Regions from separate parts of the Roseixanthobacter glucoisosaccharinicivorans genome, predicted to be linked through region 1. Evidence: predicted binding sites of a transcription regulator. Region 1 holds the regulator's gene; each other region holds the start of a gene.
What was found. Region 1 encodes PhoB, which activates phosphate uptake and scavenging genes when phosphate is short. Its sites were predicted from a motif close to TGTCATNNANCTGTCAT; they were not measured.

Region 2: a site for PhoB is predicted at 5,275-5,291, ahead of V5F78_RS21005 (inorganic phosphate transporter). Genes of this name have one in related genera too.
Region 3: a site for PhoB is predicted at 7,398-7,414, ahead of V5F78_RS00730 (arsenate-mycothiol transferase ArsC). Genes of this name have one in related genera too.

Annotation. Positions count from the first base shown of each region.
Region 1 covers NZ_CM195538.1:3,385,476-3,395,490, forward strand. Annotated here, with positions in the region: gene V5F78_RS15685 (TrkH family potassium uptake protein) at 1-603, shown strand, start outside; gene V5F78_RS15690 (Hsp33 family molecular chaperone) at 637-1,710, opposite strand; gene argF (ornithine carbamoyltransferase) at 1,831-2,760, opposite strand; gene V5F78_RS15700 (aspartate aminotransferase family protein) at 2,757-4,016, opposite strand; gene V5F78_RS15705 (GcrA family cell cycle regulator) at 4,302-4,814, shown strand; gene phoB (phosphate regulon transcriptional regulator PhoB) at 5,262-5,963, opposite strand; gene phoU (phosphate signaling complex protein PhoU) at 5,969-6,697, opposite strand; gene pstB (phosphate ABC transporter ATP-binding protein PstB) at 6,717-7,541, opposite strand; gene pstA (phosphate ABC transporter permease PstA) at 7,642-8,475, opposite strand; gene pstC (phosphate ABC transporter permease subunit PstC) at 8,493-9,470, opposite strand; gene pstS (phosphate ABC transporter substrate-binding protein PstS) at 9,826-10,015, opposite strand, start outside.
Region 2 covers NZ_CM195538.1:4,532,017-4,542,031, reverse strand. Annotated here, with positions in the region: gene V5F78_RS21015 (hypothetical protein) at 1-611, shown strand, start outside; gene mutS (DNA mismatch repair protein MutS) at 624-3,413, opposite strand; gene V5F78_RS21005 (inorganic phosphate transporter) at 3,582-5,222, opposite strand; gene V5F78_RS21000 (ParB/RepB/Spo0J family partition protein) at 5,373-6,257, opposite strand; gene V5F78_RS20995 (ParA family protein) at 6,287-7,129, opposite strand; gene rsmG (16S rRNA (guanine(527)-N(7))-methyltransferase RsmG) at 7,122-7,811, opposite strand; gene mnmG (tRNA uridine-5-carboxymethylaminomethyl(34) synthesis enzyme MnmG) at 8,067-9,983, opposite strand.
Region 3 covers NZ_CM195538.1:172,169-182,183, reverse strand. Annotated here, with positions in the region: gene V5F78_RS00765 (CE1 family esterase) at 1-629, opposite strand, end outside; gene V5F78_RS00760 (OmpW/AlkL family protein) at 1,061-1,744, shown strand; gene sdhC (succinate dehydrogenase, cytochrome b556 subunit) at 2,163-2,564, shown strand; gene sdhD (succinate dehydrogenase, hydrophobic membrane anchor protein) at 2,577-2,978, shown strand; gene sdhA (succinate dehydrogenase flavoprotein subunit) at 2,980-4,818, shown strand; gene V5F78_RS00740 (succinate dehydrogenase iron-sulfur subunit) at 4,890-5,675, shown strand; gene V5F78_RS00735 (hypothetical protein) at 5,961-7,238, opposite strand; gene V5F78_RS00730 (arsenate-mycothiol transferase ArsC) at 7,489-7,944, shown strand; gene denD (D-erythronate dehydrogenase) at 8,011-8,988, opposite strand; gene V5F78_RS00720 (SDR family oxidoreductase) at 9,035-9,778, opposite strand; gene V5F78_RS00715 (GNAT family N-acetyltransferase) at 9,852-10,015, opposite strand, start outside.

The DNA of each region.
Region 1 (10,015 bases):
CTCGCCTCCTTCGCCCAGCAAACCATCCAGGGCGTGGCCCATGGGGAGACGGCGTTTCGCGGCGCCCTGTTCACGGTCGCCTCGCTCATCTCCACCACCGGCTTCATGGCGGTGGACTATACCAATTGGGGGCCGCTCTCCGACGCGCTGTTCCTGGTGCTGATGTTCGTGGGCGGCTGCACCGGCTCCACCTCCGGCGGGGTGAAGGCGCTGCGCATCGCCATCACGGCGAAGGCGGTGCGCCAGCATCTCAAGCGGATTTCCTATCCGAACGGGCTGTTTCCCCTGCGCTATGGCGGGGCGCCGGTGGCGGACGATATCGTCGCCTCGGTGCTCGGCTTCGTCTTCCTGTATTTCGCGACCTTCATCCTCATCGCGGCGGCGCTGAACTGCATCGGCCTTGATGTGCGCACCGCGCTTTCCGCCACCATTGCCTGCCTCGCCAATGTGGGGCCCGGGCTCGGCCCGATCGTCGGGCCCGCCGGCAATTATGCCAGCCTGCCGGAGAGCGCGATCATTCTGCTGACCGCGGCCATGCTGCTCGGCCGGCTGGAAATCCTCACCGTGCTGGTGTTGTTGCTGCCGCGCTTCTGGGTGCGCTGAACGCGCCGCCTGAGCGCCGCTGGACCGGCGCGCTCAGGGCGCGCCGTCGTCCGAGGCGGGACCGCCAGGGGCGGCATCGTCTTTGACGGGATCTTGCGAGGCGGAATCTTGCGCCGGCGCATTGTCCGTCAGGACCTCATCGGCGCGAAACCCATAGGCGCGGCCGCAGAATTCACATGTGACCGAGACCCGCCCGTCCGCCTGCACCATGCCGGCGCGTTCCTCGCGGCTGAACGAGGACAGCACGCCTAACACCCGACTGCGCGAGCAGGTGCAATGGGCAACGATCGGCTGGGGTTCGAACACCCGCACGCCACGCTCATGGAACAGGCGATAGAGCAGCGCCTCGCTGGGCAGGGCGTGGTCCAGCAATTCCACGTCTTCCAGCGTGCCGACCAGCGACTGCGCTTCCATCCAGGCATCGTCGAGCGGCACATCCGGCTGTTCCACGCCCTCGGGCGCATCGCCGGGATGCAGGTCGCCCTGCGCCGCCCGGCCCGCCTCGGCGGGCAGGAATTGCGCCAGCAGGCCGCCCGCGCGCCACGCGGAGGGCTCGCCGCCCGGCCGCATCTCCTCGCCCACGGCGAGCCGCACGCGGGTCGGGATCTGCTCGGATTGCTGGAAATATTGATGCGCCGCCGCCTCCAGCCCGTCGCCCTCCAGGGCGACGACCCCCTGGTAGCGATTGGCGGACAGGCCCGGATCAATGGTCATGGCGAGATGCCCGCGCCCGATCAGCAGCGCCGGCGCGGCGGCATTACTCGCTTCCGCCTGCGCCACCGCCTCGGCATCGAAGCGGGCATAGGCGCGCACCTTGTCGGGGCTGACGAAATCCACCACCACCATGTCCACCGGACCGTCGGTCTGGGTCTGGAGGATGAAGCGGCCCTCGAATTTCAGCGACGATCCCAGCAGAACGGTCAGCGCCACCGCCTCGCCGACGACACGCTTCACGGCGTTGGGATAATTGTGATGCACCAGCACCGCGTCGAGCATGGAGCCGACGCGCACGACGCGGCCGCGAATGTCGAGCGCGTCCACCTGGAATGGAAGCACCGAGTTATCAGGCGCTTCCTGGCGGGGCTCGGGACGTGTTTCCTTGGTCATGATACCTCATTCCAACCGCCCGGCCCGAGGGCCGGGCCTTCGACCGCCGCCGCGGCATCGTCTCGCGCGCCGCAGGCCCGGCCGGGGGAGGATGGCGTCACCTTCTCCCGGCACCACGGCTCAGGCTGCCGGCGTATCGAAGCACCAGGCCAGAATGCCCTTCTGGGCATGCAGGCGGTTTTCCGCCTCGTCGAACACCACCGATTGCGGCCCATCCATCACGTCATCGGTCACTTCTTCCCCACGATGGGCGGGCAGGCAATGCATGAAGATGGCGTCCGGGGCCGCGCGCGCCATCAGGGCGCGGTTGACCTGATAGGGCTTCAGGAGATTGTGGCGCCGCTCGGCTTCCTTGTCGCCCATGGAGACCCAGGTGTCGGTGAGGATGCAATCCGCCCCCTCCACCGCCGCCTCGGGATCGCGGGTGAATTTCACCCGCGCCTTGGTCTTCTTGACGAATTCCTTGAGCGCCTGGCGCGGCGACAATTCCTTCGGGGTCGCGACGTTCAACTCGAAATCGAAGCTGTGGGCGGCATGGATCCAGGAGGCGAGCACATTGTTCGCGTCCCCGGTCCAAGCCACCTTGCGCCCGGCGATGCGGCCCTTGTGCTCCTCGAAGGTCATCACATCGGCCATGACCTGGCAGGGATGGGACACGCGCGTAAGGCCGTTGATCACCGGCACCGTGGCGTAGGTGGCGAGTTCCATCAGATCCTCATGGCTGAGAATGCGGATCATGATGGCATCCACATAGCGCGACAGGACGCGGGCAGTGTCGGCGATGGTCTCACCGCGCCCCAGCTGCATTTCCGCGCCCGTGAGCATCACCGTGTCGCCGCCGAGCTGGCGCATGGCCAGATCGAACGAGACGCGGGTGCGCGTGGACGGCTTGTCGAACACCATCGCCAGCGACTTGCCGGCAAGCGGTCGCTCGGCCGAACCGGCCTTGCGCTTGGCCTTGAGATCTTTCGACAATTCCAGAACCCGCCGCAGCTCCACCGCGGGGATATCGGACAGATCGAGAAAATGACGCACGCCTGTGTCCTTCATTCGGCGGCTCCCTTCGCCGACGCCCGTGCAAGGCCGTCCTCGATCCGCAGGCAGGCGGCCTCGATTTTTCCGGCGGCAATGGCGATCTCCTCCTCGGTGAGGATGAGAGGCGGCAGAAGTCGAACCACATTGTCTCCGGCGCCCGGGGCCAGCAGGCCCTCGTCGCGCAGGGCGAGCACCAGCTCGGCGGCGGGGCCCTGCGCCCTGACACCCAGCAGGAGTCCTTCACCTCGCACCTCGGCGATGACTGCGGGATGACGGTCCTTGATCTCGTTCAGCGTGCGTACGAGCAGCGCCGACATGGCCTGCACCCGCTCCAGGAAGCCGTCCGCAAGCACCACGTCCAGCACCGCATTGCCCACCGCCATGGCGAGCGGGTTGCCGCCATAGGTCGAACCGTGGGTGCCGAGCGTCATGCCGCGCGCCGCATTCTCCGTGGCGAGGCACGCGCCCATGGGGAAGCCGCCGCCGATGCCCTTCGCCACCGCCATGATGTCGGGCACGATGCCCGAGCTCTGGTAGGCGAACAGGTTGCCGCTGCGCCCGACGCCGCACTGCACCTCGTCGAGGATCAGCAGCAGGCCATGCTCGTCGCACAGGGCGCGCAGCTGCGGCAGGAAATCCGCCGAGGGCACGCGCACGCCGCCCTCGCCCTGGATCGGCTCCGCCAGGATCGCCCCGGTCTCCGGTCCGATGGCCGCCTTGACGGCCTCGATATCGCCGAACGGCACATGGTCGAAGCCCGGCATGTTCGGGCCGAAGCCTTCCAGATACTTGGGGTTGCCGCCCGCCGCGATGGTCGCGAGCGTGCGCCCGTGGAATGCGCCCTCGAAGGCGATGATGCGGTTTTTCGCCTCAGCGCCGATCACATATTGGTAGCGGCGCGCCATCTTGATGGCGCACTCCAGCGCTTCCGCACCCGAATTGGTGAAGAACATGGTATCGGCGAAGGTCACGGCCTTCAGCCGCTCGGCCAGGCGCTCGCCGCCGACGATGCGGAACAAATTCGAGGTGTGCCAGAGCTTTCCGGCCTGTTCGGTCAGCGCCGAGACCAGATAAGGATGGGCATGCCCGAGGATGTTGACCGCGATGCCTGCGGTGAAATCGAGATAGCGTCGCCCGTCCGTCGTGACGAGCCAGCAGCCCTCTCCCCTTTCAAAAACGAGGTCGATGCGCGCGTAGGTCGGCAGAACGGGGGTGATCACGGAACCCCTCCTCTTGGGGTGGGGCGAAACGCGCTGCGTCTCGCCGGACATCAGAAACGCCAAAGGCCGCCCTCGCGGGGCGGCCCGACAAAAAGGGATTCTAATGATCGCGCGCGGGAGGTCAACAGAGCGCAGCCGTTGACCTGATCGTAACGACTTGGGGACAACGGCACGGGAATGCATTCCGACTCTGTGCGGGCGGGCGTGCATATTGTAGTTTGCTCGTGGCTGACCACGACATCTCGTGCAGGCCTGTTCCCCAAGTGACGTTGGGCCCTGCGAACCCGCGTGCAATGGCGCGCCTGGGTGCGGGAGAAGAGTCGAAGGAGGAGAGCGATGAGCTGGAACGACGAGCGCGTCGAACTCTTGAAGAAGCTCTGGGGCGAAGGGCTTTCCGCAAGCCAGATCGCCGGCGAGCTGGGCGGCATCACCCGCAATGCGGTGATCGGAAAAGTGCACCGCCTCGGCCTCTCCGGCCGAGCGAAATCAACGGTTCCCGCCGCACGCCCGCGCAAGGCCCGGCCTGAAGCGCCCGCGAACAAGCCCGCGCCGCAGCCGCAAACCATGGGCAACACCGCGCTCGCCCCCGCCCTGGAGGCTTTCGTGGCGCCCGAGCCCGCGCCGCGTCCGGCAACCGGCGGCAATGTGGTCGCCATGGGCCAGCGCTGCACCATCATGAACCTGACCGAGGGCACCTGCCGCTGGCCGATCGGCGAGCCGGGCACGGAAAACTTCTATTTCTGCGGCGGCCGCAGTGTCACCGGCATGCCCTATTGCACCACCCATGCGCGGATGGCCTACCAGCCCACGCAGGATCGCCGTCGCGACCGGCGCGTCGCCCGCATCTGACCGCCGCCGCCGCGCTTGGGGCTGCGCCGGCTGCGCAGACCTCGCCGGGGCGACGCGACGACATCTTGGATTGTGCCAAAGGTCGGGCGCCGGGCGACATTGCCGCGTCGCTCGAATGGGAAGGCCGCGCGCGCATGGCGTCCGGGCCTTGATGCACCGAGGCTCGGCGCCCGAACCGCCCGGGGCCATGTGCGAGCCCGTAAGGGCATTTGGGCTGCGAGCAGGCCCTATCCCCGGAAAGAATATCTCCCGCGGGTTCCGCTCCGCCAAGACATCTGAATTTTGCACCATACGCCGCGGCCTGCGCGGGAGCCTGCTCGTGACGCTGGCGCTGCACGATGCGGCGGCACGCTGGCTCCGCACCATGGCGCATGAGCCCGCATACAGCGGGCCCAGCCACCAATCCCCGCAGCACCCCCGCATTCGAGCGCGCAGGCCCTCCCGCGCTCAATGCACGCGGGCGAACATTTCGTTGAACGAATAACCGGCGCCGCGCACGGTGCGGATCGGGTCCGACTGGCGCCCCCGATTGATCGCCTTGCGCAGGCGCCCCACGTGCACGTCCACCGTGCGCTCGTCGATATAAACGTCCTGTCCCCACACGCCGTCGAGCAATTGCTCGCGCGAGAACACCCGTCCCGGGCTCTGCATCAGGAATTCCAGCAGGCGGAATTCCGTCGGCCCAAGGTGCACCTCGCGCCCCGAGCGGTGCACCCGGTGGGTCTCCCGGTCCAGCTCGATGTCGCCAGCCCGCAGCAATGTGGCCACATGCTCCGGCTTCGCGCGCCGCAGCAGTGCCCGCACCCGCGCCAGAAGCTCGGGCACGGAGAAGGGCTTCACCACATAATCGTCGGCCCCGGTGGCGAGGCCGCGCACCCGTTCCGTTTCATCGCCGCGGGCGGTGAGCATGATGACCGGCAGACGCTCGGTTTCCGGGCGGGTCCGCAGGCGGCGGCACAGTTCAATGCCCGACAGGCCCGGCAGCATCCAGTCGAGGATGACGAGGTCCGGCACGCTTTCGCGCAACCGGGTCTCGCCTTCATCGCCGCGTCCGACGCTCTCCACGAAATAACCTTCTGACTCCAGATTGTAGCGGAGCAGAAGGGTCAGGGGTTCCTCGTCCTCGATAATCAAGATACGCGCAGGCACGGATTTTACCCCTGAAGGCTATGCCCCGGGAAAGCGACGGTGGTCTCGCTGGAGACATCCGCCTTCGGGCGCTCTTCGGACAACATCTGTCCCGACACCATATAATAGATGGTCTCCGCGATATTGGTCGCGTGGTCGCCGATGCGCTCGATATTCTTGGCGCAGAAAAGCAGATGCGTGCACACCGAGATGTTGCGCGGATCTTCCATCATATAAGTGAGGAGTTCGCGGAACAGCGAGGTGTACATGGTGTCGATGCCGCTGTCGCGGACCCACACATCCACCGCCTTCGCCTGGTCGCGGCTGGCATAGGCGTCCAGCACTTCCTTCAGCTGCTCCAGCACCAGATCGGACATGTGCTCGACGCCGCGCACCAGCTTCTGGGGATGATATTCCCCTTCGATGGCGAGCACGCGCTTGCCCACGTTCTTGGCGAGGTCGCCGATACGCTCCAGGTCGGAGGCGATGCGGATCGAGGCCACCACGTCGCGCAGGTCGCTCGCCACCGGCTGGCGCTTGGCGATGCAGACGATGGCCTTCTCCTCGATCTCCCGCTGCAGCAGATCGACGCTCGTATCGAGCAGGATCACGCGCTGGGCGGCAGCGGTGTCGCGGCGGATCAGGGCATTGACGGCGTCAGCCACCATGCGCTCCGACTGGCCACCCATTTCAACGACCTTGCGGCCGATCTCCTTCAGCTCGGCGTCGAAGGCCGAGACGGTATGGTCGGGCATCTGGCAGATCCTTGCTTGGTCAGCCGAAGCGGCCGGTGATGTAATCGCGGGTCTTGATCTGCTTGGGATTGGTGAAGATCACGTCCGATGGCGCGACCTCGACCAGTTCCCCCAGGTAGAAAAAGGCGGTGATGTCGGCGCAGCGCGCCGCCTGCTGCATGTTATGGGTCACGATGACGATCGTGAAATCCTGCTTCAGTTCGTCGATCAGATCCTCGATCTTCGAGGTGGAGATCGGATCGAGCGCCGAGGTCGGCTCGTCCAGCAGGATCACTTCCGGCTGCACGGCGATGGTGCGGGCGATGCACAGGCGCTGCTGCTGGCCGCCGGACATGCCGAGCGCCGAGGTATGCAGGCGGTCCTTGGTCTCTTCCCAGATGGCGGCCTTGCGCAGGCAGCTTTCCACCCGCTCGTCCATCTTCGCCTTATTGAGATTCTCGTGCAGGCGCACGCCGAAGGCGATGTTGTCATAGATCGACATGGGGAACGGCGTCGGCTTCTGGAACACCATGCCGATGCGCGTGCGCACCACGGTGGGGTCCAGTTCCTTGCCGACGATATTGACGCCGTCGAACATGACGCCGCCCTCGGCACGCTGGCCGGGATAGAGGTCGTACATGCGGTTGAACACGCGCAGCAAGGTGGACTTGCCGCAGCCCGAGGGGCCGATCATCGCGGTGACGCGCTTCTCGGGGATCTCGAAATTGATGTTCTTCAGCGCGTGGTTCTGCCCGTAATAGAAATCGAGCTTCTCCACCTTGATCTTGGTCGGCGCCTGAATGGCATCGGGCTTGGCCGAGACGGAGGAGGAAATATTGAAGGTCGGATCCACTGCAGAGTTCATGTCAGCCTCATTCGGTCTCTGGTCGCCCGGTGGGCCGGCGTGCTGCCGGCCCGGGCGGTGATCTTGGGCGCCCTCGGGGCGGTGATCTCAGGGTGCCGGTTCAGCGCGTGCGCGCCAGCACCAGACGGGACACGACGTTCAGGACCAGAACGCCCACGGTGATGAGCAGCGCGCCGGCCCAGGCCAGCGACACCCAATCGTCGAACGGGCTTCCGGCATATTGATAGATCGCGATCGGCAGGCTGGCCATGGGCTTGCTGAGATCCGTCGACCAGGAATTATTGCCCAGCGAGGTGAACAGCAGCGGCGCCGTTTCACCCGCCGCGCGGGCGATGGCCAGCAGGATGCCGGTGACGATGCCAGCGCGGGCCGCCCGCCAGGTGATCATGATGACCACTTTCCACTGCGGCGCGCCGAGCGCGAAGGCGGCTTCGCGCAAGCCCACCGGAACCAGGTTCAGCATGTCCTCGGTGGTGCGCACGATCACCGGGATCACCAGGATCGCCAGCGCGATCGCGCCGGCCCAGCCGGAGAAGCCGCCGAACGGCACCACCAGGAACTGGTAGATGAACAGGCCCACCAGGATCGACGGCGCCGAGAGCAGGATGTCGTTCACGAAGCGAGCGGCGGAGCCGATCTTCGTGCCCTTGCCGTTCTCGGCCAGGAAGGTGCCGGCGAACAGGCCGATGGGACCGCCGATCGCCAGCGCGATGCCGATCTGGATCAGAGATCCCACAATCGCATTCAGAAGGCCGCCACCCTGGCCGGGAGGCGCCGTCACCTTGGTGAAGACATTGAGGTTGAGGGCCGGAAGACCGCGGGAAATCAGGGTCCACAGGATCCAGGCCAGCAGGAAGATCGCGAAGACCGCGAACCCCGTGGAGACGACCTTGACCGTATAGTCCTTGGCGCGGCGTGCTGCGAGGGATGCCATGACGTTTGCCTCCCGGATCAATCGAGCCGCGAGCGCACGAGCGCACGGGACAGGGCAAGGACGATGAACGAGATCACGAACAGGATGAAGCCCAGCTGAAGCAGAGAGGTCAGCTTCAGCGAGCCGATCGAAGCTTCGGGAAACTCGTTCGCGATGGTGGAGGCGATGGTCGCGCCGGGCGCGAACAGGGAGGCCGAAAGGCGGGTCGCATTGCCGATCACGAAGGTGACGGCCATGGTTTCGCCGAGCGCGCGCCCGAGGCCCAGCATCACGGCGCCGACCATGGCGGTCTTGCCGTAGGGCACCGAGACGTTCTTATAGACCTCGAAGGTGGTGCCGCCGACGCCGTAGGCGGATTCCTTGAGCATCGGGGGCACCGATTCCAGGGTTTCGACGAACATGGCGGTGATGAAGGGGATGATCATCACGGCCAGGATCACCCCGGCGGTGAGCATGCCCGAGCCGAGCGGGGGTCCCTGGAACAGGGCGCCGATGACCGGCAGCGGGCCAAGCCATTCGATCAGCGGCGGCTGCACATAGGCGGCCACCAGCGGAACGATCACGAAGAAGCCCCACATGCCGTAGATGATCGAAGGCACAGCCGCGAGCAGCTGCACCGCGACGCCGATCGGGCGCTTCAGCGGCTGCGGCGCGATTTCCGTGAGGAAGAAGGCGATGCCGAACGAGAGCGGCAAGGCCACGACGACGGCGATCACGGCGCTGAAGATGGTGCCGTAGATCATCACCAGGGCGCCGAAATTCTCGGTCACCGGGTTCCAGGCGGGCGACCAGAGGAAGTCCAGGCCGAAATGCCGAAGCGCCGGCAGGCCGCCTTCGAACAATTGGGCGATGATCAGGCCCAGCAGGATGAGGACGAAGAAGCCGCTCGCCCACAGGGCGGCGACGAAGACGCGGTCGGCGATTGCCCCGACACCCTTTGCCTCGCCGATGGGAATGATCCCGTCCGACCTCAGTTTATCGACCGTTGCGTCCATCGCCCGATGATCCCCAAATCCCGCGCGCCGCACAGCTCGCGCTCATGAAAACAGATCGCGCAGCCGATCCGCGCACGGCTGCCGCGCGCACCATCGCCCCCGAGACCCATCACTTCCAGGATGCCGGCCGGATGCCGGACCCCGATCGAATTTGCTTTATGTCGAGGCCCGGGCCGCCACGGCGGACACGCCGCGAACCCTTCGCCTGCGAACCATCCGCGCGGGGAAAACCCGCAGCGAACCTTCCGCGCCCCACGCCGCAGCGCCGTCGCGAGGGCTGCCGTATCGGCAACCAGAACTGGGCAAGGCCCCCGCCTCTTCCTTGCAGAGAAGGCGGGGGCCTCGCAATCAGGGATCAGAGAACGGGCTTGCCGTCCGGGGTCTTCACTTCAGACTTCCAGGCCGCCTTGACGCGCTCCACAACCGCTTCGGGAAGCGGGATGTAGTGCAGCTTCTCGGCCATCTCGCTGCCGTCCTTGCCGTAGGCCCACTCGAAGAACTTCATCACTTCGCGCGAAGCATCCACATTGGTGGGGTTCTTCGGC
Region 2 (10,015 bases), 1.1 Mb from region 1:
CCGTCCTGTTCGAGGAAAGCGCCTCGGGCCCGCAGGGCCTGCAGAGTTATGAAGGCACGGTGACCTGGAAGACCGAGACCTTCAATGCCGGTCCCGGCCTTCCGCCCGACACCGGCATCCGGGCCGAATTGCAGATTCCCGAACGGCGCATGGCGCTTTCGTTCGTGCTGAGGCGCAATACCGACCAGACCTTGCCCGCCTCGCACACCATCGAGATCGGCTTTACCCTGCCGCAAGACTTCCCCTATGGCGGCATCACCAATGTGCCCGGCATCCGCATGAAGCAGACCGAAGCCGCCCAGGGCGCGCCTCTGGTGGGGCTTTCGGTGCGGGTCAACCCGACCTATTTCCTGGTGGGCCTCTCTGCCGTGCCGGCCGATCGCCAGCGCAATATCCAATTGCTGCAGAGCCGGCCGTGGATCGACATTCCGGTGGTCTATACCAACAACAAGCGGGCGATTATCGCGTTCGAAAAGGGCGCGCCGGGGGAACAGGCCTTCCAGGATGCCTTCACCGCCTGGGGGGAATGGCAGCCGCAGGCGCCCGCCCCGCCGCCGCCCCTCGATGCCGGCACCGCCCCCATGACAGCGCCCGCGCCGGGCGGGGGCTGATCGCGCGCGCCCTCAGCCTGCCTTCGGCTTGCGCAGGCTCTTCAGCCTGTAGAGCATCTCCAGCGCCTCGCGCGGCGTGAGGCTGTCCGGATCCACCCCGTCCAGCGCCTCCAGCGCGGGATCCGACGAAGCCGCCGGGCCGCTCGGCTCCGACCGGCGCACCGCCGCCGCGAACAACGGCAATTCGTCCAGCAGCCGCTGCGCGGGTGCCGCCCGCTCGGCCGCTTCCAGCTCCGCAAGTACCGATTTGGCGCGGGCGATGACGGCGGGCGGCAAGCCGGCAAGCTTCGCCACCTGGATGCCGTAGGAGCGATCCGCCGCTCCCGCGATCACCTCATGCAGGAACACCACGTCGCCCTGCCATTCCGCCACCTTAACGGTGGCGTTCATCAGCCGGTCGCAGCGCTGGGTCAGTGCGGTCAATTCGTGGAAATGGGTGGCGAACAGGGCCCGGCTGCGATTGATCTCGTGCAGATGCTCAAGGCTCGCCCAGGCGATCGACATGCCGTCGAAGGTGGAGGTGCCGCGACCGATCTCATCGAGGATCACCAGCGAGCGCGGCGTCGCCTGGTTCAGGATGGCGGCGGTCTCCACCATTTCCACCATGAAGGTGGAGCGCCCGCGCGCGAGATCGTCCGCCGCGCCGACGCGGGAGAACAGGCGGTCCACCACCCCCAGCCGCGCCGCGCGCGCCGGCACGAAGGCGCCCGCCTGCGCCAGCACGGAAATCAGCGCGTTCTGGCGCAGGAAGGTGGATTTGCCGGCCATGTTCGGGCCGGTGACCAGCCAGATCCGGCCGGCCTCCTTGCCGGGCGGGGCGGACAGATCGCAATCATTGGCGACGAACGGCCCGCCGCCCTTCGCCAGCGCCTGTTCCACCACCGGATGGCGCCCGCCCTGGACCTCGAAATCCACCCCGCCGGTCATTTCGGGGCGCACATGGCGCTCGTCCGCGGCGAGGCGGGCAAGGCCGGCGAACACGTCCAGCTCAGCAAGCGCCTCGGCGGCGGCGCGGATCTCGCCCGCTTGCGCCACCACCGCGGCGGCGAGGCGATCGAAAATATGCTGTTCCAGCGCCAGCGACCGCTCGCCGGCGCTGGCGATGCGGCTTTCCAGATCGCCCAGTTCCACGCTGGTGAAGCGCACCGCCCCGGCCAAGGTCTGGCGATGCACGAAAGTGGTGGAGAACGGCGCCTCGCGTAGCCGGTCGCCGTGCTGGGCGGTGACCTCGACGAAATACCCCAGCACCGCATTGTGCCGGATCTTCAGGGAGCGGATGCCGGTCTCGTCCACATAGCGCCGCTCCAGCGCGGCCACCACACGCCGGCTCTCGTCGCGCAGGGCGCGGGTGGCGTCGAGATCGGCATCATAGCCGGCACGGATGAAGCCGCCGTCGCGGCGGGTGAGCGGCGGCTCGTCCTCCAGCGCGGCGGCAAGATCGCGGGCCAGCTCCCGGTCCATGCCGGCCAGCGCGAGGATGGCGCGGGCAAGGTCGCGCGGCGGCTCTTCGGCGAAGGCGGCGGCCAGCGCGAACCCCTCCTCCAGGCCCCGGCCGACGGCGGCGAGGTCGCGCGGGCTCGCGCGGCCGAGCGAGAGGCGGGAGAGCGCACGCGCCAGATCCGGCGCGCCGGCAAGGCCACGCCGCAGGATGGCGAGGATCTCGGCATTGTCAGCCAGAAACCCCACCGCATCGTGCCGGTCGCGGATGGCGGGAAGGCTCGTGAGCGGCTCGGAGATCCGCCGCGCCAGAAGGCGGGCGCCCGCTGCCGTGACCGTGCGGTCCACCGCCGCCAGGAGCGAGCCGCGCCGTTCGCCGGACAGCGTGCGCACCAGCTCAAGATTGGCGCGCGTGCCGGCGTCGATCAGCATCAGGGCGCCGTCGGCCTCGCGCACCGGCGGCGCCAAGGCGGGCCGCGCACCGAGCTGCGTGCGCTCCACATAGGCGACGATGGCGGCGGCGGCGATCAGCTCGGCGCGGGAGAAGGCGCCGAACGCCTCCAGCGTCGCCACCCCGAAGAAGCCGGCCAGCCGGCCTTCCGCGCCCGCCCCCTCGAACCCCTGGCGCGGCAAGGGCGTGACGGCGGGCAGCTGGTCCCAGATCTCACGCAGGTCGCCGTCCTCGTACAGCGCGTCCGAGATCAGCACCTCCGCCGGCTCGATGCGGGCAAGGTCGGCGGCAAGGTCCGCGCGGCTGGTGGAGACCACGCGGAAGCCGCCGGTGGAGACGTCCGCATAGGCGAGCGCATAGGCATGGGCCTCGCCCTCCCCGCCGGCGCGGGTGCGGGCGACGGCGAGCAGCACATTGTCGCGCCGCGCATCCAGCAAGGCGTCCTCGGTGAGGGTGCCCGGCGTGACGAGGCGGGTCACGTCCCGCCGCACGACGCTCTTGCCGCCGCGTTTGCGCGCTTCCGCCGGATCTTCCAGCTGCTCGCACACCGCGACGCGGAAGCCGAGCGCGATCAGCTTGTGGAGATATTCCTCGGCGCGCGACACCGGTACGCCGCACATGGGGATATCCTCGCCCAGATGCTTGCCGCGCTTGGTCAGCACGATGCCCAGCGCCTGGGAGGCCTGCTCGGCATCCTCGAAGAACAATTCGTAGAAATCGCCCATGCGGTAGAACAGGAGGCAGTCCGGATTGGCCGCCTTGATTTCCACGAACTGGGCCATGACCGGGGTCACATGGCCCTCGCCCCCGCGCGGCGCCTGCGCCTTCGCGGCGCGCGCGTCCTCCCCCGCCCCGGCCGGGACGGGATCGCTTTCGATGGGATCGGCTTGCGGATGGAGGCCTTCGCTGGTCATGGCCGCAGGCTAGAGCACGCGGCCGGGCAAGGAAATCGCGCCGCCGGGCTTTCCCCTGTCATTGGCGCCCTCTCCCGTCGCGAATCCCTCCGGAGGCTGGAGCGGCCCCGGCAAACAAAAGGGCGCGGCACCTCGCGATGCCGCGCCCTGTGATCGGGAGACGCAAGCTCACATCAGCTGGCGCAGCAGGATGTAGAGCCCACCGGAGAGGATGATCGCCACCGGCAGCGTGAGCACCCAGGCCATGGCGAGATTGCGCACGGTGGAGAGCTGGAGGCCGGACTTGTTGGCCGCCATGGTGCCCGCGACGCCCGAGGAGAGGACGTGGGTGGTGGAGACCGGCAGGCCGTACATATCGGCAGCCAGGATGGTGCCCATGGCAACCAGTTCGGCGGAACCGCCCTGGGCGTAGGTCAGATGGGTCTTGCCGATCTTCTCGCCCACCGTCACCACGATGCGCTTCCAGCCCACCATGGTGCCGAGGCCGAGCGCGATCGCCACCGCCACCTTCACCCACAGCGGAATGAACTTCGTGGCGTTATCGAGCGCGCGCTTGAACGCGGAGAGATTGTCGCTGGTCTCGGTATCGAAGGTCGGCTCCTTCTGGCGACCCATCAGGCGGATCGTCTCGGAGGCCAGATACATGTCGTTGCGCATGTTGGGCACGGCGGCGGCCGGCACCTGGGCCAGCGTCTCGTGATTGCCCACCAGGGTGGAGATTTCTCCCGCGACGGCAGCGAGGGCCGGCACCGTCTCGGGGCTCAGCTTGTGGTCGCGCACATAGTCGGTGAGGGCCTGGCGCGGATCGGCGGGCGCGGCTGCACCGTTCGAGGCCTTCACCAGCGAGGCCTGGGTCACCGAGGCGAGGGCGCGGAATTGCGCCACGTCGGTGGAATCGATGGCGCGGTTGAGCGCATAGGCGGTGGGCACGATGCCGATCAGGATCAGCATGATGAGGCCCATGCCCTTCTGACCATCGTTCGAGCCGTGGGCGAAGGAAACGCCCGTGCAGGTGAGCACCAGCAAGCCGCGGATCCACCACGGCGGCGCATGATTGGGCTTGGGCTCGGCATAGAGCGCGGGGTTCTTGATGAGCACCTTCATGGTCAGCAGCAGCAGGCCGGCGGCGAAGAAGCCGACCACCGGGGAGAGCAGCAGCGCATAGCCCACATTGGCGGCCTGGCCCCAATCCACGCCGGCGATGCCGCTCTTGCCCTGGATCAGCTGGTTGGCAATGCCGACACCGATGATCGAGCCGATCAGGGTATGGGAGGAGGACGCCGGCAGGCCGAGATACCAGGTGCCGAGGTTCCAGATGATCGCGGCGATCAGCAGAGCGAACACCATCGCCATGCCGGCCCCGGTGCCCACGTGCAGGATCAGCTCCACCGGCAGCAGCGAGATGATGCCGAACGCCACCGCGCCCGTGGAGACCAGCACGCCGATGAAGTTCCAGCCGCCGGACCAGACCACCGCGAAATGGGCGGGGAGCGAATTGGTGTAGATCACCGTCGCCACCGCGTTCGCGGTATCATGGAAGCCGTTCACGAATTCGAAGCCGAGCGCGATCAGCAGCGCTAGCAGCAGCAGCATGAACGGGGCGAAGGTGAGTTCGCCCGGAGAGGCCGCCTGCACGTCGGTCCAGATGGACCATATTGTGTAGCTGAGCCCTCCGATGAGCAGGGCGAAGAAGATGAAAACTTCCGGTGCGCCGTTCTTGCGATCGAGCCTCACCGGTTTTTCGCGATGCGCATGGCCGTGCGCTGCCCCATGGGCATGCGCCGGTTTCGCAGCGGTGTGCGCCGTCATCCGAACCCCCTCAACCGATCGGGAAAAACCTCCGGTTACCTCGCACCAGCCCGTGACATGGGCATGACGCGTTGCAACATAAGGCTTTGTGCGGTCGGGCCGGGTTGGGGGCGCGAAGCGAAAATTCTTTGCCGGGTCAGGCCTGCGGCGTCACGCGACGCCGAGCCGCCGGCAGATCAGGTCCAATTGGTCGAGGTCGCCATAGCGGATGCGAAGCTCACCCGCCTCCCCCTTCGCCTGGAGGCTCACCGCCAGCCCCAGCGCATCCGTGAGGCGCTTTTCCAGCGCGCGGGTGTCGGCATCCTTGGGGGCCGGCGCGGGCTTGGGCGCCGGCGCGGCCGAAAGGGCCTCCCGCACCTTGCCCATGGCCTCCACGTCCCGCACGCTGAGCCCCTTCTCCACCACGTCGTGGGCGATGGCCGCGGGGTCCTCATGGGCGAGCAGCGCGCGGGCGTGGCCGGCGGACAGGCGGCCGTCGGCGAGATAGGCCTTCACGCTCTCGGGCAGTTTCAGCAGCCGCAAGGTGTTGGTGATGTGCGAGCGGCTCTTGCCGATGACCTTGGACAGGTCGAGCTGGGTATAGTCGAACTGCGCCATCAGGGCCTCGTAGCCGAGGCCTTCTTCCACCGGGTTCAGATCGGCGCGCTGCACATTCTCGATGATGGCGATTTCCAGCGCCTCACGGTCGGTGAGCTCCAGCACCACCACCGGTACCTCGTGCAGGCCGGCGCGCTGGGCCGCGCGCCAGCGCCGCTCGCCGGCGACGATCTCGAAGCTGCCCGGATGATCCGCCACCGGCCGCACCACGATGGGCTGGATGATGCCCTTCTCGCGGATCGAGCTGGCAAGATCATCCAGCCCCTCCTCCAGGAAGGTGCGGCGCGGGTTGCGCGGGTTGGCGCGCACGAATTCGATCGGCACCTTACGGACACCAGCGCTCTTCTGGCTGGGCGCGGGACGAGTATCGTCCTGCCCCATGTCGCCGATCAAAGCCGCGAGCCCCCGGCCGAGCCGCGAGCGGCCTTCTTCCGCCATGTCCTTCTTCCCCATTGGAACGTGCCGCCTCAGGCCGCGACCGCGCGCGCCGCCCGCTCGCGCTGGATGACTTCGGAGGCCAGCCGCAGATAGGCCTGCGAGCCCGCGCATTTCAGATCGTAGAGCAGCACCGGCTTGCCATAGGACGGCGCTTCCGAGACCCGCACATTGCGCGGGATCACGGTCTCATACACCTTGTCGCCCATGAACTGGCGCACGTCCGCCACCACTTGGTCGGAGAGATTGTTGCGCGCGTCGTACATGGTCAGCACGATGCCGTGGATGGTGAGATCGGGATTGAGGGCGGTGCGCGCCTGCTCCACGGTCTTCAGCAATTGCGAGAGCCCTTCCAGCGCGAAGAATTCGCATTGCAGCGGCACCAATATGGCATGGGCCGCCGCCATGGCATTCACCGTGATGAGCGAGAGCGAGGGCGGGCAGTCGATCAGGACATAGGTGAATTTCGGCGCCGCGGGATCATTCGCCATGTCGCGCAAGGCGTTACGCAGGCGGAAGGCGCGGTCGCGCTCGCTGGCGATCTCCAGCTCCAGGCCCGAGAGGTCCAGCGTGGAGGGTGCCACGAACAGCGAGGGCACGCCGGTATCGACGATCGCCTGCGCCATGGTCGCTTCCCCGCTCAGCACATCATAAGTGGACAGCTTGCGCCGTCCGCGATCTATGCCGAGGCCGGTGGATGCATTGCCCTGGGGATCGAGGTCCACCACCAGCACGCTCTCGCCGATCGCCGCTAGCGCGGTGCCGAGATTGATGGCCGTGGTGGTCTTGCCCACCCCCCCCTTCTGGTTCGCCAGCGCCAGGATGCGCGGCGTGACGCCGCCGGTGATGGGGGCGGTGACGGAATGATCAGTCATGTGCGCTTCCGCGTATGTGTCCGCCGGGGACGGCCGGGGACGGGACCGCTTTGAGGGCGCGCGTCACAACCAGGATCTTCCCGTGGGGATCGCTGAGGCTGTCGCGCAGTTCGAGCTCGAGTGTCCAGTCTTTGTGGGCTTCGGTCAATTCGCGCTGCCAATCCTTGCCCTTGGGAAAGATTCCGATGGCGCCGGCGTCGAAAAACGGCGCCGCGAGCGCCAGCAATTTGGGCAGCGGCGCCAGCGCGCGGGCGGAAACCACCTGTTTTCCAGGCGCCAGAGCGCCCGCCACCTGCTCGATGCGCTGGGGATGCACGCTCACTGGAAGATCCGCGAGGCGCGCTGCCTCCCGCAGGAAGGCGGACTTGCGGCTATCGCTCTCCACCAGGTCCACATGGCCGCCCTCCCGCTCAGCCAGCACTGCCGCGACCACCAGACCGGGAAATCCGCCGCCGGACCCAAGGTCTACCCAGGCGCGCACGTCCTCGCTCACATGGGTCATAAGTTGCAGGGAATCGGCGATATGGCGCGTCCACAGCTCCGGGATCGTTCCCGGCGAAACGAGATTTATCGTTTTCTGCCATTTGGTTAGCAGGGCGGCGATGGTTTCCAGCCGCGAAAATGTTTCACGTGAAACATTTTGCGCGATCGCCGCCTTCGCCGAATCCGGGGTCTTTTTCATGCGCTTTTCGTGCCCATTTCCGCGGCTTTATCGCACGTGAAACCGCAGATTCGGCAGAACGTTTTTTGCCGAAATGTGCGCGCCGCGGTTTTGAGCCAGGTTACGGGTTACGTTCCCCAGGATTCACACCGGCGTCCGCCGATCCAGCGCCGGATCCACGCTCCTCGGATGCAGCCCCGGCGACGCCGCTCCCCTGTTCCGGAAGGGAGGAAAATTCCGCCGGTGATTCGCGGCGGCCGTGCTTGCCCCCGCTCCTCAGCCCGCCACCTGTGCCGCGCCCGCGACCGCAGCAGCGCCGCTCCCCTGCCGCCGCGCATAGGTCACCAGCAGCGCGAGGGCGGCGGGCGTCATGCCTTCCATACGGCCGGCTTGGCCGATGGTGCGCGGGCGTACGTGGGCGAGCTTGTGCTTCAGCTCGTTGGACAGGCCCGGCAGCGGCGCATAGTCCAGCGCCTCGGGCAGGATCAGATCCTCGTCGCGCCGCAAGGTGGCGATGTCCGCCGCCTGGCGGTCGAGATAGACGGCGTATTTCGCGTCGATCTCCAATTGCTCGGCGATGGCCGGGGTCAGCGCGGCAAATTCTGGCCAGATGCGCGCCACCTGCTCCAATCCGATGTCCGGATAGGCCAGAAGATCGAACGCGCTGCGGCGTTGGCCGTCCTTGTTCACGTTCAGCCCGAATGCCGCCGCCTCGTTGGGCGTCACGTTCAACGCGCGGGCACGATCGCGCGCGCCGTCGAGCGCCGCCATCTTGGCAGAGAAATGGGCCGCCCGCTCCGCCCCCACGAGCCCGAGCGCCAGGCCCCGCGCGGTGAGGCGCTGGTCGGCATTGTCGGCGCGCAGGGTGAGGCGATATTCGGCGCGCGAGGTGAACATGCGATAGGGCTCGGTGACGCCGCGCGTGACGAGATCGTCCACCATCACGCCGAGATAGCCTTCCGCCCGGTCGATGACGATGCCGTCGCCCGCCTCCCCTGCCCCGCCGCCGGCGCGCCGCGCGGCGTTCAGCCCGGCGAGCAGGCCCTGGGCGGCGGCTTCCTCATAGCCGGTGGTGCCGTTGATCTGGCCGGCGAGGAACAGGCCGGGCGCACGCTTGGCCTCCAGGGTCGGGGCAAGCTCGCGCGGGTCCACATGGTCATATTCGATGGCATAGCCGGGCCGCAGCACCTCGACCCGCTCCAGGCCCGGAATGGTGCGCAAGAAGAGATGCTGCACCTCCTCGGGAAGCGAGGTGGACATGCCGTTGGGATAAATGGTCGGATCGTCCAGGCCTTCGGGCTCCAGGAAAATCTGGTGGCCGTCGCGATCGCCGAAGCGCACCACCTTGTCCTCGATGGAGGGGCAATAGCGCGGGCCGGTGCTCTCGATGCGGCCGGAATACATGGCCGAGCGCGAGAGGTTCGCGCGGATCACATCATGGGTCTCTTGCGTGGTACGGGTGATGCCGCACTGAACCTGCGGATTGGGCAGGCGCACGGTGAGGCTGGAGAAGGCCTCCGGCGGTTCGTCCCCGTCCTGCATCTCCAGGCCCGCCCAATCTATGGTGCGGCCATCGAGGCGCGGCGGCGTGCCGGTCTTCAACCGGCCGAGCGCGAGGCCGAGGCGCTTGAGCGTGCCGGAGAGCCCGAGCGCGGGCTTCTCGCCCATACGCCCGGCGGGGATCTGCACCTCGCCCATATGAATCAGGCCATTGAGGAAGGTGCCGGTGGTGAGCACCACGGCGCCGCACGCAAAGGCGCGGCCATTGCTCAGCAGCAGGCCGCCGACGCGCCCACCCTCGAGGATGAGATCGTCCGCCTCCCCTTCCAGGATGGTGAGATTTTCCTGCGCGGCAAGGGCAGCCTGCATGGCGCGGGCATAGAGCTTGCGGTCGGCCTGGGCGCGCGGGCCGCGCACCGCCGGGCCCTTGCGCCGATTGAGCACCCGAAACTGGATGCCGCCCTGATCCGCCACCCGGCCCATGAGCCCGTCCAGCGCGTCGATCTCGCGTACCAAATGGCCCTTGCCTAGACCGCCGATGGCCGGGTTGCAGGACATGGCGCCGATGGTGGCGGCGCTATGCGTGACCAGCGCGGTGCGCGCGCCAAGGCGCGCCGCGGCCGCCGCCGCCTCGCAACCCGCATGGCCCCCGCCGACCACCATCACATCGAACACGGTTTCCAGCTTGCTCATTCGCATCTCGTGGCCAGCCACATCTCGTGACC
Region 3 (10,015 bases), 1.9 Mb from region 1:
GCGAACAGAGCCGCGCTGTCCGGCGCCGAGAGCGTGGCGCCGAGCGGCGTCCAGAAGCCGTCCCAGGCGATCACCGGATCGGCGGTGCCGTGGATGAACATGATGGGCACGGGCCGCGCCGGCCGGCAGCTCTCGCGCACATTGGCGGGCGCGGTGGCCATGATCACCGCATAGGCGGCGAAGGTCTCCGCATGCTCGCAGGCCATGCGCTCCACCATGAAGCCGCCGTTGGAGATGCCCACCAGATAGATGCGGTTGGGATCGGCGATGCCTTCCGCCACCAGGGATTGCGCCAGCATCAGCAGGAAGGGCACGTCCTCGCCGGGGCGTAGCGCCGCCTTCAGGCGCATGGCCGCCGGCCGCGAATCATCCCACACCCGGCCGAGGCCCTGCGGATAGGCCACCACCAGGCCCTCCCGCGCGGCGGTGGGCTCCAAGCCGAAATAGCCCTTGAAACTCTGGGAGGTCTGCGCCGCCCCATGCAGCGCGATGATGGTTGGGCGCGGCCCGGAAACGCCCGCCGGCTGCGACAGCAGATAGGTGCGCGCCTCATCGCCCACCTGCATGGTACGCTCCCGCACGGCGTTCTGCGCCACTGCGGGCAGGCCCCACACAACCAGAAGCACCACGCCCCAGACCGGGGCGCGGAGCCGGTTCCGGAACTGGCCCCGGAGCCGACACGGGACTCGGTTCGACATTCGATTTGAAACCCGGCCAACACCCGAAAGCCGCCACAGCGCCGCGAAACCACACCGCATTCGTTCATTCCCTGCCGCCCGCGCGCCGGCCTCGCCTCGCGCGCGACGCGGCTTCACCATGCCGTGCCCCGCCCCCTTAGACACCGAAGGACCGCACGGCTCCAGGCGTCGGCGCGAATTTTTCCCGGTCGGCGTCCGCAACGACGGCATGAGGTAAAATTAAACCTCCATTAACTGTGGCTTAAAAGTCACGGAAACATGGCGACGCTGGTCGCCCACGCGGATTTTTGATCTGGCTCAAATCCGCCGACCGCCTGGAGGGTCAACGCTCTGCGCACGGATTCTCAACAGGGGCTGTGACGATGGGTATGGGGAATTGGGGCCGCGCGGCCCTTACAGGTCTGGCGGCTCTGGTCGTCACCACGGGCGCCAATGCGGCGGACCTTTATACGCCGGTGAAGGCGCCGGTGGCTCCGGTGGTCGAGCAGAGCCCCTGGATGATCCGCCTGCGGGCGCTTGCCGTGCTGCCGAACGACAGCGGCCACGTGAACAATGTTCCCTTCTCCGACCTGTCCTATTCGAACTCGGTCGTGCCGGAACTGGACATCAGCTATTTCTTCACGAAGAACATCGCGGCCGAACTCGTCCTGGGCGTGACCCCGCACAACATCTACGGCCAGGGCTCGCTGAACGGCACCAATGTGGGCCGCGTGTGGCTGCTGCCGCCGACCCTGATGCTGCAATATCATTTTACCGATTTCGGCCCGTTCAAGCCCTATGTGGGCGCGGGCATCAACTACACCATGTTCTTCAACCAGGACGCCAAGGACGTGGCCTCGCTGGACGTGAAGAACACCCTCGGCTGGGCGGTCCAGGCCGGCTTCGACTATATGATCGACAAGCATTGGGGCTTGAACATCGACGTGAAGAAGCTGTTCCTCGAGCCTGACTTCACCATCACCACCGCTCCCGGCGCCCTGCCCCTCACCGGCACCGCCAATCTCAATCCCTGGCTGATCGGCGCGGGCGTAACCTACCGCTTCTGACGACCGTGCCGCCGGCCGCGTCCGTCGGCCGGGGCGTACAGCCAGGAACCTGAGCGCGGGATTCGTCCCGCGCTTTTTTTATGCCCCGCCGGTTTATGCCCGGCCTGGCGCAGGCGGACGCGGGCGGAGAGAGGCACATATTTTTTTGCGCCGCACCGCGCCTTCTTTTGCTCCCGCGCTCTGGCGCAAGCGGGGCGATCCGGACTAGCATCGTGCCTCGTCCGCTGCGCCCCGTTCTCACGAATGGTGCGTGCCCGGATTGGTGTGCGCGGGCGCGCGAACGGCCCGGCACCAACATCGCCGCTCGGGAATATTTGCGCTGCGTCATTTTCGGCAAAGGCGCGCATACTCTCCTTTGGAATCGTTGCGAACTGCCAACGATTGAGATACCTGATCGTTCGATTTTCGGAGGAGGCCCATGGCCGACAGCCCGCTGCGTATCGAGCGCCCGCTCTCTCCCCATCTACAGATCTACCGACCGCTCTTCACGATGATGATGTCCATCGTGCACCGCATCACCGGTTGTGCGCTGTATTTTGGCACCGTCCTGCTGGTCTGGTGGCTTCTCGCCGCGGCCGGCTCCCCCGATGCCTATGGCACCTTCGCCGCCGTGGCCGGCTCCTGGATCGGGCGGCTCGTGCTGCTCGGCTTCACCTGGGCGCTGATTCACCACGCGCTCGGCGGCGTGCGCCACTTCATGTGGGATTTCATCATCGGCTTCGGCCCGAAGGAGCGCGTGCTGCTCGCCAAGGCGACGCTCGCGGGCTCCATCGTCCTCACCCTGGTGGTGTGGGCGATCGGACTTGCGGTCAAGGGCTGAGGAGACAGCATCATGCACAGTCCCAAGGCGCATTCCCCCATGCGCACGCCGCTCGGCCGCGTGCGCGGGCTTGGCTCCGCCCGCTCCGGCACGGACCATTTCTTCGTCCAGCGGGTCACCGGCCTCGCCAATCTGATTTTGGCGATCGCCTTCATCTGCATCGTGATCTCGCTCGCGGGCGAGAGCTACGCCACCGTGCGCGCCGCCCTCGGCAGCCCGGTGATCGCGGTCATCATCCTGCTGACCCTGCTTTCGGTGACCACCCACATGCGCATCGGCATGCAGGTGGTGATCGAGGATTATGTCCATAACGAAGGCGCGAAGGTGCTCTGCATCATCGCCAACACCTTCTTCACGGTTGCGGTCGGCCTTGCCGGTGCGTTCGCCGTGCTCAAGATCAGCCTGGGAGGCTGACATGGCCGAAACCAACGGAACCAACGGCTCAGCCGCCCCCGGCATCAACGGCGCGGCCTATCCCATCACCGACCACACCTATGACGTGATCGTCGTGGGCGCCGGCGGCGCCGGCCTGCGGGCGGTCGTCGGCTGCTCCGAGGCGGGGCTGCGCACCGCCTGCATCACCAAGGTGTTCCCCACCCGCTCCCACACCGTGGCGGCCCAGGGCGGCGTCGCCGCCTCGCTCTCCAACATGGGCGAGGACCGCTGGGAATGGCACATGTACGACACCGTCAAGGGGTCGGACTGGCTGGGCGACCAGGACGCCATCGAATATCTGGTGCGCAACGCGCCGGCCGCCGTCTATGAGCTGGAGCATTGGGGCGTGCCCTTCTCCCGCACCGAGGACGGCAAGATCTACCAGCGCCCGTTCGGCGGCATGACCACGCATTTCGGCAAGGGCACTGCCCAGCGCACCTGCGCCGCCGCCGACCGCACCGGCCACGCCATGCTGCACACGCTCTATGGCGCGGCGCTGAAGCACAAGGCAGAATTCTTCATCGAATTCTTCGCCATCGACCTGATCATGGACGAGGACGGCCGCTGCTGCGGCGTGATCGCCCTGAAGCTCGATGACGGCACCATCCACCGGTTCCGCGGCCACACCACGGTGCTCGCCACCGGCGGCTATGGCCGCGCCTATTTCTCCGCCACCTCCGCCCACACCTGCACCGGCGACGGCAACGCCATGGTGCTGCGCGCCGGCCTGCCGCTGCAGGACATGGAATTCGTGCAGTTCCATCCGACCGGCATCTACGGTTCGGGCTGCCTGATCACCGAGGGCGCGCGCGGCGAAGGCGGCTATCTCACCAATTCCGAGGGCGAGCGCTTCATGGAGCGCTATGCCCCCTCGGCGAAGGACCTGGCCTCGCGCGACGTGGTGTCCCGCTCCATCACCATGGAGATCCGCGAGGGACGTGGCGTCGGCAAGAACAAGGACCACGCCTTCCTGCATCTCGACCATCTCGACCCGGCGATCCTCCACGAGCGCCTGCCCGGCATTTCGGAAAGCGCCAAGATCTTCGCCGGCGTGGACCTGACGCGCGAGCCGATCCCGATCATTCCGACCGTGCACTACAACATGGGCGGCATTCCCACGAACTATCATGGCGAAGTGCTCAACAAGGCCAATGGCGACCCGGACACCGTGGTGCCGGGCCTGATGGCCATCGGCGAAGCGGCCTGCGTCTCCGTGCACGGCGCCAACCGCCTGGGCTCCAACTCGCTGATCGACCTCGTGGTGTTCGGCCGCGCCGCCGCCCTGCGCGCGGCGGAAACCGTGCGCCCCGGCGAGAAGCAGCGCGAGCTGCCGGCCAACAGCGCCGACCTCGCGCTCTCCCGCCTCGATCATTTCCGCAACGCCAAGGGCTCCACGGCCACCGCCGAACTGCGCGGCCGCATGCAGCGGGTGATGCAGAACAATTGCGCGGTGTTCCGCACCGGCGAGATTCTCGCCGAAGGCAGCAAGCTGATCCACGACGTGTTCAACGCGACGTCGGACATCGGCGTGACCGACCGGTCGCTGGTGTGGAATTCGGATCTGGTGGAAACCCTGGAATACGACAACCTGATCTCCCAGGCGGTCGTGACCATGGAAAGCGCCGCCAACCGCCAGGAAAGCCGCGGCGCCCATGCGCGCGAGGATTTCCCGGATCGCGACGACCACAATTGGATGAAGCACACCCTCGCCTATCTCGACACGGCGAGCGGCCAGGTGCGCCTGGACGACCGTCCGGTGCACACCTACACGCTGTCGAACGACATCCAGTATATCGAGCCGAAGAAGCGGGTTTACTGAGGGGCGCCCGCGCCCCTCATCGCGAGGTTCCGGACGGGCGGCGCAGCCGCTCTCGTGAAGCAGGATGACCCATGGTTGAGCTCAGCCTTCCAAAGAATTCGCAGATCACCAAGGGCAAGGTGTGGCCGAAGCCCGCCAGCGCGAAGAAGGTCACGGAATTCCACATCTATCGCTGGAACCCGGACGACGGACGCAACCCGCGCCTCGACACGTTTTATGTCGATCGCGAGGATTGCGGCCCCATGGTCCTCGACGGCCTGATCTATATCAAGAACAAGATCGACCCGACGCTGACCTTCCGCCGCTCCTGCCGCGAGGGCGTGTGCGGCTCGTGCGCCATGAATATCGGCGGCACCAATACCCTCGCCTGCACCAAGGGCATGGATGAGGTGCTGGTGAAGGGCGTGGTGAAGGTCTATCCGCTGCCGCACATGGAAGTGGTGAAGGACCTCGTTCCCGATCTCACCCGCTTCTACGCGCAGCATGCCTCCATCGAGCCCTGGCTGCAGACCGACACCGCCGCGCCGGAGAAAGAATGGCGCCAGTCCAAGGACGATCGCGAGCGGCTGGACGGACTCTATGAGTGCATCCTGTGCGCCTGCTGCTCCACCTCCTGCCCGAGCTATTGGTGGAACGGCGACCGCTATCTCGGCCCGGCGGCCCTGCTCCAGGCCCATCGCTGGCTCTCCGACAGCCGCGACGAGCGCACCGGCTCGCGCCTGGACAATCTGGAAGATCCCTTCCGCCTGTATCGCTGCCACACCATCATGAACTGCGCCCAGGCCTGCCCCAAGGGGCTGAACCCGGCCAAGGCGATCGCCGAAATCAAGAAGATGATGGTGGAACGCCAGATCTGATTCTGGTCCTGGCGCAGGTTAAAGGGGCGCGATGGCGCTTTCGTTGCGCCGAAACACGGGCTGGCGGGATGCGGCGGACGAAGGCTGAAGCCGCGCCGCACTCCGGCATCCGAGCCGCCGCCGACAGTCCATGGGTTCAATAAAAAACGCGCGGTGCGAGCCGCGCGTTTTTTTGTCTGGTGCTGCCGGACGGGGCACAGGGCCTGCCCGGCGGCAGGGCTCAAGCGCCCGGCTCACGCGGGATGGCTCCCCGAGGCAACCGAAGCGGCTCAATCCTTCTTGGGCTCAATCCTTCTTGGGCGCCTTCGCGGCCGGGGCGCGCTTGGAGGCCGCAGCCTTCGGAGCGGCAGCTTTGGGAGCGGCAGCCTTGGGAGCGGCAGCCTTGGGAGCGGCAGCCTTGGGAGTGGCGGCCTTCGCAGGGGCCGCCTTCTTGGCGACGGCGGGCTTCGCGGGCGACGGCGCGGTGACGGGGGCCGGCTCGGCCGTCACGACGGGAGCAACCGGGGGCACCGCCGCAACCTTGGACGCGGGCTTGGATGCGGGCTTGGCCTTGGGAGCAGCAGCCTTAGCAGCGCTGGCCTTGGGAGCGGCGGCCTTGGCCGCCGGGGCTTTCGCCGCCGGCACCTTGGCGCCATTGACCTTCGCAAGCGCGGCGGTCTTCGGCGCGGCGGGCTTGCGAGCCGCGGGTTTGGGCGCAGCCGATTCGGGCGCGGCGGCTTCGGGGGCGGCTGCCTTCGCCTTGGAGGCCTTCGGAGTCGTGGTCTTGGGGGTCTCGGTTTTGGGGGTCGCGGCCTTGCCCTTGGCGAGCGGGGGCTTGGAAAGCGGGGCCTTGGCGGGCGTCACCGGAGCGGGCGCGGTCTGCGCTTCAACAACCGGGGCCTCGGCGGCCGGCGCGGCAGCAGCGGCAGGCTTCGTCGCCTTTGCCTTCGCCGCCGGAGCCTTTGCGGGCGCTTTGGTGGCTGCAGCCTTGGTGGAGACCGCCTTGGCTGAAGGCTTGGCCGAGGATGCGGGCGTTTCCGCCGGAGCCGCCTTCGCCGGGCTCGCCTTCACCGGGCTCACCTTGGCAGCAGCGGTTTTGGCGGGGGCGGTTTTGGCCGGCTTCGCCGCGACGGGCACGGCTGCGACGGGCTTGGAGTCCGCAGGCTTGGAGGGTGCGCCCTTGGTGGATGCGCCCTTGGCCTTGGATGCCGGCGCGTTGGATGCCGGCGCCTTGGGGGCAGCGGGGGCCTCCTTGGCCGCGCTCTTGGCGGGCGCGGCGGTCGTGGTCGCGCTCTTTGCGGGCTTCGCCTTGGCAGGCACTTCTTTCGCAACCGCCGGCTTGGCGGCGGCAGCGGGCTTGCCGGTGCGCGCCTTGGCGGGAGACGGCGTGGTTGAGGCGGGCGCGGATTTCGCGGCCGGGGCCTTGGGGGCAGCGGCGGGTTTGGCCGCCTTCTTGTCCGGGGTCTGCGTCAGCACGGATGCGGCCAGCGCCTTGATCTCCTCGGAGGTCACGCTCGCGGGATCGCGCAGGGCCCTGGCAGCGATCTTGCTCACTTCCGCGCCCGTCACTTCGCTCTTCGCCATTTCAGCCTCCGAATCAGCCGGCAGGCCCGGACACTCACAGAATCGTGCTCCTTCCGGCCTAAGCGATGCATCGCTGGTGTTTCCTTCGATTTGGTTAACGCCGCCGCTCGCGCCCGCAGAAACCAGGCATTTCCGGGCTTTGCGCGTGCGCATCGGGGCCGTCACCGGCCTGTCGAAGAACCTATCTAAGGTTGTGGGACCTGCGATTCGGGGTGGGGAGGGGCCCGGACGTGTTGCACGGAGAATAAGAATGGCCCTGGCGCCGAAACCTTCGATCCTGTTCGTCTGCCGCGACAATGCCGGCCTCAGCCTGCTGGCCGAGGCGATCTCGAACCACACCCAGCCGCATTTGCGGGCCTTCAGTGCCGGCCTGTCGCCGCACGCCAGCGTGGACATGGCGGCGGTGGAATGCCTGCATGCGGAAGGCGTGCCGGCGGACGGCCTGTCCTGCAAGCCGCTGGAGGTCTTCACCTTGCCCGGCGCGCCGCATATCGACGCGGTGATCTCGCTTATTCCCGGCGCCCATGCCCGCGTCGCGCGCAGCGCACTGCGGCCGCAGCACTCCCTTCACCATCGCTGGCAGATGGAGGATGTCTCGCAGCTCGGCGACATGCACGAGCGCCGGCTCGCCTATCGTCGCCTTCTGCCGCAGCTGAGGGCCGCCATCGGCGCGCTCGGCGCCGGCACCCTCGCGGCGGCCGCCTGAACCCAGGCGACCGCTCAAGGGGTCTTGGGACGATGGCGTCAGGACCGGGGCGTCAGGATGGCGCCGTCAGGCGGCGATCTGGCCGCCCAGCTCGTCCTCGATATGGATGCGGATGATCTCGTCGAACGAGGATTCCGCCTTGAAGCCGAGGGAGAGCGCCCGCGCGGGATCGAAATTGCGCGGCCATCCCGCGACGATCTGCTCGATCACCGGATCCGGCACGCGGCGGATGAGCGATGCCGCCCGATCGCCGGCCACCCGGCGCAGCGCGGCGATCTGCTCGCCCACCGTCACCGAAAGGCCGGGCATGGTCAGGCTGCGGCGCGCGCCCAGCGGCGCGGTGTCGAGCGTTGCGGCATGCAGCAGGAAGCCCACGGCGGAGCGCGGCGAGGCGTGCCAATGCCGCACCTCCTCCGACACCGGCAAGATCGCTTCCTGCCCGGACAGCGGCTCGCGGATGATGCCGGAGAAGAAGCCCGAGGCCGCCTTGTTGGGCTTGCCCGGCCGCACGCAAATGGTGGGCAGGCGGATGCCGACGCCGTCGAAAAAGCCGCGCCGCGAATAATCCGCCAGCAGCAGCTCGCCCATGGCCTTCTGCGTGCCGTAGGAGGTGAGCGGGGTGAGGAAGAAATCGTCGGCGATGGCTTCCGGGAACGGGGCGCCGAACACCGCGATGGACGAGGTGAAGACCAGGCGCGGCGTATAGCTTTCGATCGCGCGCACCGCCTCGAACAAGGCGCGGCTGCCGTCGAAATTGATGCGATAGCCCTTCTCGAAATCCGCTTCCGCCTCGCCCGAGACGATGGCGGCGAGATGGAAGATCACGTCCGGCCGCTCGGCCACCAGGGCCGCCGCCTCGCCGGGCACGGCGAGATCGCCCACCCGCGCCTCGATGGGGAACGGCGCGGAAATGGGGGTGGGGGCGACCACGTCCTGGGCGGTCACATGGCTGATGGGCGTGCCGCCGAGCGCGCCGTCGCGCGCGAGGCGCTCGATGAGCTTGCGCCCGACCATGCCGGCGCCACCAATTACCAGAATACGCATGATGAAACTCCTGAAGCTGCGCCCGCCGTGCGGGCGGACCGCCGGCCTAAAGCGCCCAGCCGCCGTCGATAATGTGGATCTGCCCGGTGGTGAAGGCGCTTTCGTCGCTGGCGAGATAGAGCGCCAGCGCACCGATCTCTTCCGCCGTGCCGAGCCGGCCCATGGGCTGGCGGCCGACGAAATCCGCCCGCACATCCTCGAGGCTGCGCCCGGTGGCGGCGGAGACGGCGGCGATGCGCTCGTTCAGCGAAGGCGACTGGATGGTGCCGGGGCAGATGGCATTGGCGCGAATGCCGCGCGTGATGAAGTCCGCCGCGATCGACTTGGTCAGCCCGATCACCGCCGCCTTGGTGGCGCCATAGGCATAGCGATTCGGCACGCCGCGAATGGAGGATGCGGCGGAAGAAATATTGATCACCGAGCCGCCGCCATTGGCCAGCATGCCCGGCAGGAACGCCTTGAGCGTGCGATGCATCGACTTCACGTTGAGGTCGAAGGAGAAATCCCAGTCCTTTTCGCTGGTTTCCAGAATCGAGCCCTGGTGCACATAGCCGGCGCAATTGGCGAGCACGTCGATGGGGCCGACCTCGGCCGCGAGCGTGTCCACGTCCGACGTGCTCAGCACGTTCAGCGTGCGATGCTCGCCGCGAAAATCGGCAACCTTCGCGGCATCGAGATCGGTGGCGATCACGCGCGCGCCCTCGCAGGCGAAGGCCTCGGCGATCGCCCGCCCGATGCCCTGCCCCGCCGCCGTCACGAGGCAGGTCTTGCCGTCCAAACGTCCACTCATGGCATTTCCTCTTGGCTTGATTCTTGGTTTGACCCTCGGCCGATCCTTTTGGACCCGGCGCGCACGCGCGGGGTCAGAGGCCGGCGCGAATATCCTCCAGCCGGCGTTTCTGCTGCCCGTCGGGGCCAAAATTCTCAGGCGCCAGCCACGCCTCGAAGGCCGCCTTGGCGCGCGGCCAATCCTCAGCCAGCATGGCGAACCAGGCGGTATCGCGGCTGCGGCCCTTGACGATCATGT